2 linked regions of the Indioceanicola profundi genome follow. The protein of the gene in region 1 interacts with the protein of each later gene in a pairwise test. Links are inferred from orthologs where the notes say so. Each region holds a gene or a part of one and is shown on either strand. Other genes may lie near its edges.

Evidence for each region. The genes of interacting proteins can lie anywhere in the genome.
Region 2: the proteins of DOL89_RS10035 (region 1) and ftsA interact in binary tests that used the Escherichia coli proteins (3 or more experiments, as listed by UniProt). The link is inferred for Indioceanicola profundi from one-to-one orthologs.

The regions. Positions count from the first base shown.
Region 1 is NZ_CP030126.1:2,096,595-2,102,554, forward strand. The notes cover bases 1,553-4,432. They hold DOL89_RS10035 (rod shape-determining protein), read right to left. Parts: upstream 3,573-4,432; coding sequence 2,532-3,572; downstream 1,553-2,531. Other genes in these bases: mreC (rod shape-determining protein MreC), read right to left, coding at 1,553-2,363; DOL89_RS10040 (2-isopropylmalate synthase), read right to left, coding at 4,007-4,432. Outside these bases: mrdA (penicillin-binding protein 2), read right to left, coding at 1-949; rod shape-determining protein MreD, read right to left, coding at 955-1,473; more of mreC, read right to left, coding at 1,485-1,552; more of DOL89_RS10040, read right to left, coding at 4,433-5,566; DOL89_RS24855 (hypothetical protein), read right to left, coding at 5,694-5,840. UniProt on the Escherichia coli protein: Forms membrane-associated dynamic filaments that are essential for cell shape determination. Acts by regulating cell wall synthesis and cell elongation, and thus cell shape.
Region 2 is NZ_CP030126.1:657,080-661,656, forward strand. What follows is about bases 1,592-4,529. They hold ftsA (cell division protein FtsA), read right to left. Parts: upstream 3,732-4,529; coding sequence 2,451-3,731; downstream 1,592-2,450. Other genes in these bases: ftsZ (cell division protein FtsZ), read right to left, coding at 1,592-2,311; DOL89_RS03190 (cell division protein FtsQ/DivIB), read right to left, coding at 3,743-4,529. Outside these bases: lpxC (UDP-3-O-acyl-N-acetylglucosamine deacetylase), read right to left, coding at 1-403; more of ftsZ, read right to left, coding at 656-1,591; more of DOL89_RS03190, read right to left, coding at 4,530-4,577. UniProt on the Escherichia coli protein: Essential cell division protein that assists in the assembly of the Z ring. May serve as the principal membrane anchor for the Z ring.

The sequences.
Region 1 (5,960 bases):
CCTTGTTGGTGAGCGGCCCGGTTTCATCGGAAGTCAGCCGGCTCCAGAGATCCTGGCTGATACCTGTGGCGAACTGGTTCGGATCGAAGCTGGGGCTGGAGTTCAGGGCCAGGATGCCGCCGGTCTGCACATCCATGACAACAGCGGCGGCGCTGCGCTCGGCGGAAAGACGCTGCTGCACATAATGCTGCAGCTTCGCATCCAGTGTCAGCGTCACCTGCCGGCCGGGCTGTCCAGGCTCCCTCGACAGCTCGCGCACGACGCGGCCGACGGCGTTGACCTCCAGCTGCTGGGTTCCGGACGTCCCACGAAGGGCGAGGTCATGGTGCCGCTCCACCCCGTTCTTGCCGATGCGGAAGCCCGGTAGGGACAGGAGCGGGTCCTCCGACCCCACCAGCTCCTTCTCAGACACTGCGCCGACATAGCCCAGTACATGGGCCGTCGCCTCGCCGAACGGGTAGCTCCGTACCTGCCCCACATCAATGGAGGAGCCGGGAAGGTCGGGGAGATTCACCTCGATGGCGGAGACCTGATCCCAGGTCAGATTCTCCTTGAGGGTCACGGGCGCGAACCGGCGTGAGCGCTGCAAGTCGCGCAGGATGCGCCGATGCTCCGTCTCGCTTACCGGAATGAGCTGGGCGACCTTGTCCAGAACCTCCTGCGGGTTGCCGGCCTGCTCCGAGACCAGGACCAATCGGAAATTCTGCTCATTGACTGCCAGCGGAACGCCGTGGCGATCCACGATCAGTCCGCGCGGCGGGGCGAGCAGCCGCAAGGAAATGCGGTTGTCGTCCGCCATCGTGGCGTATTTGTCGCTCTCCACGATCTGCAGATAGTAAAGGCGCGCAAGAAGGGCGGAGACGGCACCCGCCTTCAACCCGCCAAGCACAAGCATGCGGCGGGTAAGCAGGCGCTGGCGTTCTGCGTCGCGGTCGAAGGCGGATAGCATGTGGCTCAGCCCTCCTCGTTCAGGAAGGCCCGGTGGATGCGCATGAGAATCCATGCGGGTGCTGGAAATATGGCTATGGCGACCAGCGCCTGGAAGACCGCGGGCTTCACATCCAGCACGGTTGCCTCCATCAGTGAGTAGGCCGCCCACTGCACCAGCGAGGCCGCTCCGGCCACCATGGCGAAGCCCCACCAGAGCAGCAGGAAAGAGCTTCCCAGGAAAAAGCGGCGCTGGGTGATCAGCACCCAGTAGCACAAGGTGAGAACCAGCGGCGTCATCCCCAGCGGCGCACCGCTGAGAAGGTCCTGCAACAATCCGATCAGGAACGCGATGGAGGGGCGGAGCAGATCCGGCCGGTGGATCGCCCAGTAGAACACGGCAATCAAGGTCAGCGGCGGGGCGACGGTGGAGAAGCCGGGCAGGCGCATGGGCGCCATCGACACCAGCATCATCGCCACGGTGATCGCGAAGGGCAGCAGATTGCGCCCTGTCTGGTCGAGCCTGTGCCACATGCCCACGGCCATGGCCGGGGTCCTCACTGCATGCCGCCGGGCTGAACAGCTTCGGCGGCAAGTCCGCCGGGGATGCCGAAATCAACCAACTGTACGTGCTCGATGCGGGCAGGGTCCACCATGGGAACGACGCGCACCGTGCCGTCTTCGCCGGTGGCCACGACGCCGACCGGCAGGCCGGCCGGGAACAGCCCGCCATGGCCGGAGGTAAAGACCCGTTCGCCGGGCGTGACCTCCACGCCGCGGGGCATGTAAAGCAGCTTCGGCCGATCGGAGTTGTCGCCGCTGAGCATGGCGCGCTGACGGGTCGTTTCCAGGATCACGGGAATACGGGCATTCAGGTCGGTGATCAGCATCAGTCGGGACGACCATTCGCCGACCTGGACCACGCGGCCGACCAGCCCCTGCCCTGCCATCGCCGCCTGCCCTCGCTGCACCCCGTCGCGGCGGCCGGCCGTCACGACCAGCGTGCGGACCCAGGCTCCGCCCGGATCGGCGACCACACGGGCCGTGACGAAGCTGGCCGCCGGGTCCGGCTTGTAGGCCAGAAGGCCACGGAGTGACTTGTTCTCCGCCTCCAGCCGCAACGCCGCCTGTTGCCAATGCAGCAGGCGCGCATTCTCCTCCCGCAGCCGCTCATTCTCGACATGCAGGTCGGAGAGATTGCGCGCATATTCGATGGAGGTCGCGACGATGTTCGCGGGCCGCGAGATGACGTTCAGGATCGGCGTGAAAGCGTCCGTAACACGAGCGCGGGCCTGATCCACCCGCAGCGTGTCGATCTGGCTGACCAGCATCAGGGCTATGGCGGCCATGACCAACAACAGGAAATAAAACCGGTGAACCAGCGCCCAGACGGGCGCTGCGATCCGAACGACGGTTCCGCTGTTGCGTGTCTTCACGTGGCCGATTCCGCTGAATCCCGGTGATGACGACGGCCCGGAAAGCCGGCCCGACCGCGACATCCGAAGCGCCGCTGCAGGCCCGGTCTCCGGGGCTCCGCCATTCACCGAAAGAATAGCGGAAGACCCTTAATGAAATAACCCTACTGGACGCTTCATCACGACCGATCAGTACATGGTGATCAGTACGTTCTTCAGCGTCTTCATTTCCTCCAGTGCCCGCCCGGTACCCAGCGCCACGCACGACAACGGATCGTCGGCGATGGAAACCGGAAGGCCGGTCGCGTGACGGAGCACGAAATCGAGATTGGACAGAAGCGCGCCGCCACCGGTGAGCACGATGCCCTTGTCGACGATGTCCGCCGCCAGTTCCGGTGCCGTATGCTCCAGTGCCACCTTCACCGCCTCGATGATCTGGCTGACCGGCTCGGCCAGGCTTTCGGAAATCTGGCGCTCACTGATGATGAGTTCCTTCGGAACCCCATTCATCAGGTCGCGGCCCTTGATCTCCATCACCCGGCCCTCGCCATCCTCCGGCGGGCAGGCAGACCCGATCTCCTTCTTGATCCGTTCGGCTGAGCCCTCACCCACGAGCAGGTTATGGTGACGCCGGATATAAGCGATAATCGCCTCATCCATTTTGTCGCCGCCTACCCTTACCGAGCGAGAATACACGATGCCGCCCAAGGAAAGCACGGCCACTTCGGTGGTGCCGCCACCGATATCCACCACCATGCTACCTGTGGGCTCGGTGACCGGCAGGCCGGCGCCGATGGCGGCCGCCATGGGCTCCTCGATCAGGAAGACCCGGCGCGCACCAGCATGATCCGCGGATTCCTGGATGGCGCGCCGCTCGACGGCGGTGCTGCCGGAGGGGACGCAGATGATGACCTGCGGGCTCGCGAAGCTCCGCCGGTTGTGCACCTTCCGGATAAAGTGCTTGATCATCTCCTCGGCCACTTCGAAGTCGGCAATGACGCCGTCCCGCAGCGGCCGGATGGCCTGGATGTTGCCGGGCGTTCGGCCGAGCATCAGCTTGGCCTCATCGCCCACGGCCAGCACCTGGCGCTTTCCGCGGACATTGGCGATGGCCACCACCGAAGGTTCGTTCAGGACGATCCCGCGGCCACGGACATAAACGAGGGTGTTGGCCGTTCCCAGGTCGATCGCCATGTCGGCCGAGAACATACCGAGGAGATTGGGAAACATCGGGGATTTCTCTAGAGTCCGGTGTAGCGGGCCCGCTGCGCGCCCGACCCCGGAGTAAGCCGAACCGCGAAGCTGACATAGACCATTTGAACGGCCCTCCTCAAGAGGTGAAAGGCCGATGCCTGGAATTTGCCCTGATCAGGTTTAAAGAATGGCAAAGAGTGGATGGATGCGGAAGAGGTAATCCTGCCGGGATGGATAGTCGCCCCCTGTCCAGAAGATGCAGGGAGGTCTCAGCCAGCAGAGCCCTGGTATCGGGCATTCTTGGACCAGAAGGCCGTCGGACGTCGAACCGCCATACAGGCGGCCTGCCCAAACGAGACGCCCCGCCCGCCGGCTCCGCCATGCAGGAGCATGACGGGACGGCGAGCGGGGCTGCGGTGATTTACCTTGAGACCAGTGGTGGGCCCGATGCCCCGCTGAACCACGCCCCCTCAGGCGCTCATGGCGGCCGGAGCCGTCTTCTGTCGCTTCACCAGCAGCTTGTTGAGGGCATGGATATAGGCGCGGGCGGTCGCGACCAGCGTATCCGCGTCGGCGCCCTGGCCGTTGACGGTCTTGCCGTTCTCCTCCAGCCGCACCGTGACTTCGGCCTGCGCGTCGGTCCCGGCGGTGACGGCATGCACCTGATAGAGCTGGAGCCGCGCCTCGTGCGGGAAGGCGCTGCGGATGGCGTTCAGTACGGCGTCCACCGGGCCGTTGCCGAAGCTGACCACCGGCGGCAACGCCTTGCCGTCCACCTCGATCTCCAGCACCGCATGCTGCGGCCCGCGGGAGCCGGCGACGACCTGGAGCGCCAGGAACTTCACCCGATCATGCTGGCGGCCGACCTCGTCATCCACGAGGGCGACAATATCCTCGTCAAAGACATCCTTCTTGCGGTCGGCCAGATCCTTGAAGCGGCGGAACGCATCGTTGATGGCGTTGTCCCCCATATCCTCATAGCCGAGCTCCTTCAGCTTGGCCCGGAAGGCGGCGCGGCCGGAGTGCTTGCCCATGACGAGGGTTGAGCGGTTCAGGCCGACCGACTCCGGCGTCATGATCTCATAGGTCTGGGCGTTCTTCAGCATCCCGTCCTGGTGAATGCCGGACTCATGCGCGAATGCGTTCGCCCCGACGATGGCCTTGTTGGGCTGTACTGCGAAGCCGGTGACGGTGGAGACAAGGCGGGAGGCGCGGGTGATGTGCTCCGTCCTGATGCCGTTGGCATAAGGCATGACGTCGCTGCGGGTGCGCAGCGCCATCACGATCTCTTCCAGCGCGGCGTTGCCGGCGCGCTCACCAAGGCCGTTGATCGTGCATTCAATCTGCCGAGCGCCGTTGGCAACGCCGGAGAGGGAATTGGCGACTGCCAAGCCGAGATCGTTGTGGCAGTGAACCGAGAAAATAGCCTTGTCGCTGTTCGGCACCCGCTCGATCAGGGTGCGGAACAGGGCCCCGTACTCCTCCGGCACGGCGTATCCGACCGTATCGGGGATGTTGATGGTGGTGGCGCCGGCCTTGATGGCGGCTTCCACGCAACGGCAGAGGAAGTCGATCTCCGTCCGGCTGCCGTCCTCGGCGGACCACTCCACATCCTCCACAAGATTGCGGGCGTGGGTCACGCTGTCGGTAACCGCCTGAAGCACCGCTGACGGCTCCATCTGGAGCTTGTACTTCATGTGCAGCGGGCTCGTGGAGATGAAGGTATGGATGCGTTTGCGCTCGGCATACTGGAGAGCCTCCGCCGCACGGTCGATATCCATGCGGGCGGCGCGGGCGAGGCCGGCGACGGTGGAATTCTTCACCACGCGCCCGATCTCACGCACGGATTCGAAGTCACCGTTGGAAGCGATGGGGAACCCGGCTTCGATCACGTCGACGCCCATCTCCTCCAGCGTCGCGGCGATGCGCAGCTTTTCCTCCAGATTCATGGAGGCGCCGGGGGACTGCTCCCCATCGCGCAGGGTGGTGTCGAAGATGATGACGCGGTTGGCTTCGCGGCTGATGGTCATGGCGCTGTCCGGTATCTGATCCTGGATTTCGGCTTGGGTCGGCAGGCCTGGATACGGGCGCAATATGCTGCGCCGACGTTCCGGGCGGGTCCCCCCTGAACGCTTCTCCCGAATAGGGCGTGTGCGCTCAGGGGCCGATTAGTCGAAGGGTCAGGCCAAGGCCGGCGGCAAGCGCCAGAGCTAGGCTCGCAGACAGGCCCAGGGACAGAATGGCATCCTGCCGGGCGCTGGCCCGGGCGGCGATGGCTTTGCTCTGTGTCCTGCGGGCGGTCACTGGGGTCCAGTCCTGTCCGGCTGTTCGGAAAAATCACGCAAGCGATTGCCGATCCGCAAGGGCACACAAACCGGCAATCGCATTGCGCACCTTCAAGTTAGGACGCAAGGGCATTAGCGG
Region 2 (4,577 bases), 1.4 Mb from region 1 along the record:
TCAGCACCCGGATCACGCGACGGGAAGCCGGCTGCGCCACGATGCCGGCGCACTCGATCAGGAAGACGAAAGGCGCGGAGCTGCCATCCATGATCGGCACCTCGGGCGCGTCCAGCTCGACATACAGATTGTCGATCTCCGCGGCGCGCAGGGCGGCCATCAGATGCTCCACCGTGCCGACGGCCGCCTTGCCCTCGTTGCTGATCACGGTGCAGAGGCGGGTGTCGCTGACCAGATCCCAGCGGGCCGGAACAGTAGCGCGCTCGACGGGCAGATCGGTGCGGATGAAGACGATGCCGGTATCGACGGGCGCGGGCCGCAGGGTCATCCGCACGCGGCTGCCGGAATGCAGGCCGATGCCGGTGCAGTTGATCGGGGCCTTCAGGGTGCGCTGCCGGGTCATGTCGTCGTCATCCGGTTTCAAGGGACCGGACCCGGGACGGGTCCGCCGGGAGACTGCCTGGCTCGCCGTGTTGCGGCGCAGCAGGCTGGAACTCCACACTGCTGAGATAACAACTGGGATTCCCAGTCTCAAATCACTCTTTGTTGCAGATTGTTACGACCGGGCCGTTCGTGACGGCGACGCGGGCCAATGGAAAGGGGCCGGCCCTCGCGGGCCGGCCCCTTCTGCAATGCGGAAGAACCGATCAGGGGATCAGTTGGCCTGACGGCGCAGGAAGGCCGGAATGTCGAGCATGTCGTCCTCCGTGGCCGGCTTGGCGCGCGGAGCGTGCTCCACGCCCGTCGGCTGCTGCGGGGCGGGCTGCGGCGCCGGGCGGGACATCTGCGGCTGCGGGGCAGGCGCGGGGCGGGCCTGCTGGGGAGCGGGCTCGGAAGCGCCGGTCACGCGACCGAACAGATTGCCGAGGAAGCCCTTCTTCTTCGGCTCCGGCTGGGCCGGCTGGAAGCGCTGCGGGTTCGTTGCGCCGGCGCGCGGGCCGGCCTCGGCCGGACGCGGGGCGATGAAGGCGCCTTCCTTGCGCTCACCGCGCAGCGGGCCGGTCGGGGCCGGAGCAGGCTGCGGCATGGCCGGCTGCATCGGAGCGACCGGCATTTCCTCCATGTGCATCTCCGGAGCGGCAGCGGCCTCCTGCATCGGCGCATAGGCCTCTTCCATCCGTGCCGCCTGCTCGGCGTCCGGGGTCAATCCTGCGGTCGGGGCCGGAGCCATCGGAGCGGGCTGCAGCGTGGCGAAGTGGCTGGGCTGCGTCATGGCGGCAGCCCCGCCCATGGCCGGACGCATGGCCGGAGCGGCCGTCGGGAAGTGGCGCTTCGCCTCGGCGGCGCGGTCATGCACCACGGTCAGGGTGGGCTGGGCCTGCGGGCGGGACTGCTGGGCGGCGACGGTCTCGATGCCGGTGGCGACCACCGACACGCGCATCTTGCCTTCCATCGACTCGTCGAAGGTGGAGCCGAAGATGATGTTGGCTTCCGGATCGACCTCGTCGCGGATGCGGTTCGCCGCCTCATCCACCTCGAACAGGGTCATGTCCATGCCGCCGGTGATGTTGATCAGCACGCCGCGCGCGCCGCGCATGGAGATGTCGTCCAGCAGCGGGTTGCTGATGGCGGCCTCCGCGGCCTCCACGGCGCGGCGCTCGCCGGACGCCTCGCCGGTGCCCATCATCGCCTTGCCCATTTCCGTCATCACGGTGCGGATGTCAGCGAAGTCCAGGTTGATCAGGCCGGGCATGACCATCAGGTCGGTCACGCCGCGCACGCCGGCATGCAGCACGTCATCCGCCATCTTGAAGGCGTCGGCGAAGGTGGTGCGCTCGTTGGCGATGCGGAACAGGTTCTGGTTCGGAATGATGATCAGGGTGTCGACATACTGCGCCAGCTCCTGAATCCCGTTCTCCGCGGTGCGCATGCGGTGCGCGCCCTCGAAGTTGAAGGGCTTGGTCACCACGCCGACGGTCAGGATGCCCTGCTCACGCGCCGCACGGGCGATGACCGGGGCCGCGCCCGTGCCGGTGCCGCCGCCCATGCCGGCGGTGATGAAGCACATGTTGGTGCCCGAGAGATGGTTCATGATCTCTTCGAGCTGCTCCTCCGCCGCGGCCCGGCCCACATCGGGGCGGGAACCGGCGCCGAGGCCGCGGGTGATGGTGCTGCCGAGCTGCACCCGCTGGGGCGCGAGGCTGTTGGCCAGCGCCTGCGCATCGGTGTTGCTGACGACGAACTCAACGCCTTCCAGGTTGGAGCGGATCATGTTGTTGACCGCATTGCCGCCAGCGCCGCCGACACCGAACACGGTGATGCGCGGCTTGGTCTGCACGTCCACGGAGGGGATGGTCACTTTGATGGTCATCGTCGGGCTCCTTAGCGTAGGAGGAAAATGGGGGTCGCGGCGGATATCCATGGCGGCCGAAATCCGGCCCTATTCGCTCAAGTCTGGTGCGCTTCCGGCTGAGGTCGCCATCGACGCACCTGGCATCTAGATCGGGCGGTCACAGGTTCTCCCTCAGCCACATGTTCACCCGACCCCAGAGACCGGTGGGCTGCTCCACCAGCGGGGCCAGGGCGGGAAGGTCGGCATGGTGCTGCACCGCATAGGACAGCAGCCCGGCGGCCGCCGCGAAGGCGGGACCGCCCATATTCTCGGCCAGGCCGCCGATGCGGAGCGGGCGGCCCATGCGCACCTGCTTGTCCAGCACCTGGGCGGCCAGATCGCGCATCCCGGTCATCTGGGACGCGCCGCCGGTCAGGACGACGCGGCGGCCGGCCATCTTGGCCATGCCGGACGCCTCAAGCCTGCCGCGGACCAGCTCGAAAATCTCCTCGAGCCGGGGCTGGACGATGCCGACCAGCAGGGATTTCGGAACATGATTGGCGGTGCCGCGCTCCTCCTCCCCCACCTGCGGGACATCAATGATCTCCCGCTCGTCGGAGCCGGCGACCATGGCGCTGCCGTAGAGCGTCTTCAGCCTCTCCGCATGGACGAGAGGGGTGGTCAGGCCGCGGGCGATGTCGTTGGTCACATGGGCTCCGCCCAGCGGAACGCTGTCGCACCAGACCATCTTGCCATCGAAGAAGACGGAAATACTGGTGGTGCCGCCGCCCATGTCGATCAGGGTGACGCCAAGGTCCATCTCGTCCTCGACCAGACAGGACAGGCCGGCGGCATAGGGGCTCATGACGAAGCCCTCGACGCCCAGATGGCAGCGGCCGATGCAGCTCATCAGGTTGCGTACCGGATTGGCGGCGGCGGTGACGACGTTCAGACGCACGCCCAACCGCTCTCCCACCATGCCGCGCGGATCGCGAATGCCCTTGGAGCCGTCGACGGTATAGCCGACCGGGATGGAATGGATCAGCTCCGCATCCGGCGAGATGGTCAGGTTCCGGGCCTGCGCCAGGGCGCGCTTCAGGTCACCGTCGCCGATCTCATGCCCGTTCACAGGCGACTCGATGGTCAGTGTCTGACTTTCCGGCTGACCGCCGGACAGGCTGACCAGCACGTCGCGGATCTGCTCGCCGGCCATGGTCTCGGCGGCATGGACGGCGGTGCCGATGGCGGTCTCCGCCGCCTCCATGTCCACGATGGTGCCGGCGCGCACGCCCCGGCTGACCTGATGGCCGATGCCCACCACGCGGATGGAACCGGGATCGTCCACCTTGGCGATGAAGCAGACGACCTTGGTCGAGCCGACGTCGAGGGCGGCGACGGTGCCGCCGCGCGGCACCCGCCTTGCCTTCGTCCGCACATTCAGCGCGCCCGGAAATGCCATCTGCCGCCCTCTCAGATCTTACGCTTTTTGTCGGATGCAGCTTTGCGCCGCGCCTCGGCCGCGGTGGCGGAGGTCTGAACCACCAGCCGGTCGGGCACGCGCAGGTCGATCGCGACCACATCACGCTCAAGCACCTGATTCGTCTGCTGCACGGTCGCGAGCTGCCGCAGGGCGGAGCCGATATCCGTCTCCGGCAGGCGGATGTCCACGCCGTTGTCCAGCCGCAGGTCCCAGCGGCGACCGCCGACCAGCACCGCCGCATCCACACGCTGGCCGACCAGCGGCTCGGACGCCAGCAGGGCCAGCAGCTCCTTGCCGCGGTCAGGTGCCTCCGGCCCGACCAGCATGGGCAGGTCGGCCCAGCGCTCCAGATTGTCGCTGGTCAGAACCGTGCCATCGCCGTCCACAAGCCGCAGTGTACGATCCACCTGCCACAGCGCCATGGGCGTGCGTTCCACGATCCGGACATAGATCGTGTCGGGCAGGCGACGTTCCACCACGGCGCTGGATACCCAAGGGATATCCTCCAGCGCCTCGCGCGCGGCATGGGGATCGAAGGCCAGCATGGGCATGCCGCGCTCGACGCCCAGGGCGGCCAGCAGCTCCTTCGGATCGGCCTCATTCCGGCCCTCGACGAACACCTCCTGTACCGCCAGGCCAGCGCCTGCGGTCACGTTCAGGAAACCTTCCCCCGTGCTCTCCCAAGCCGCCTGGATGCGGCCGGAGTCCCATGCCCAGGTTGTCGCGGCGCCCAGCCCCAGCACAGGCAGCAGCACGGCGGCGGCCTTCACCGCCGGCCAGGTCCAGCGGGGCAGGGCACGGCGGCGGTTGGCCTTCGCCGCAGCC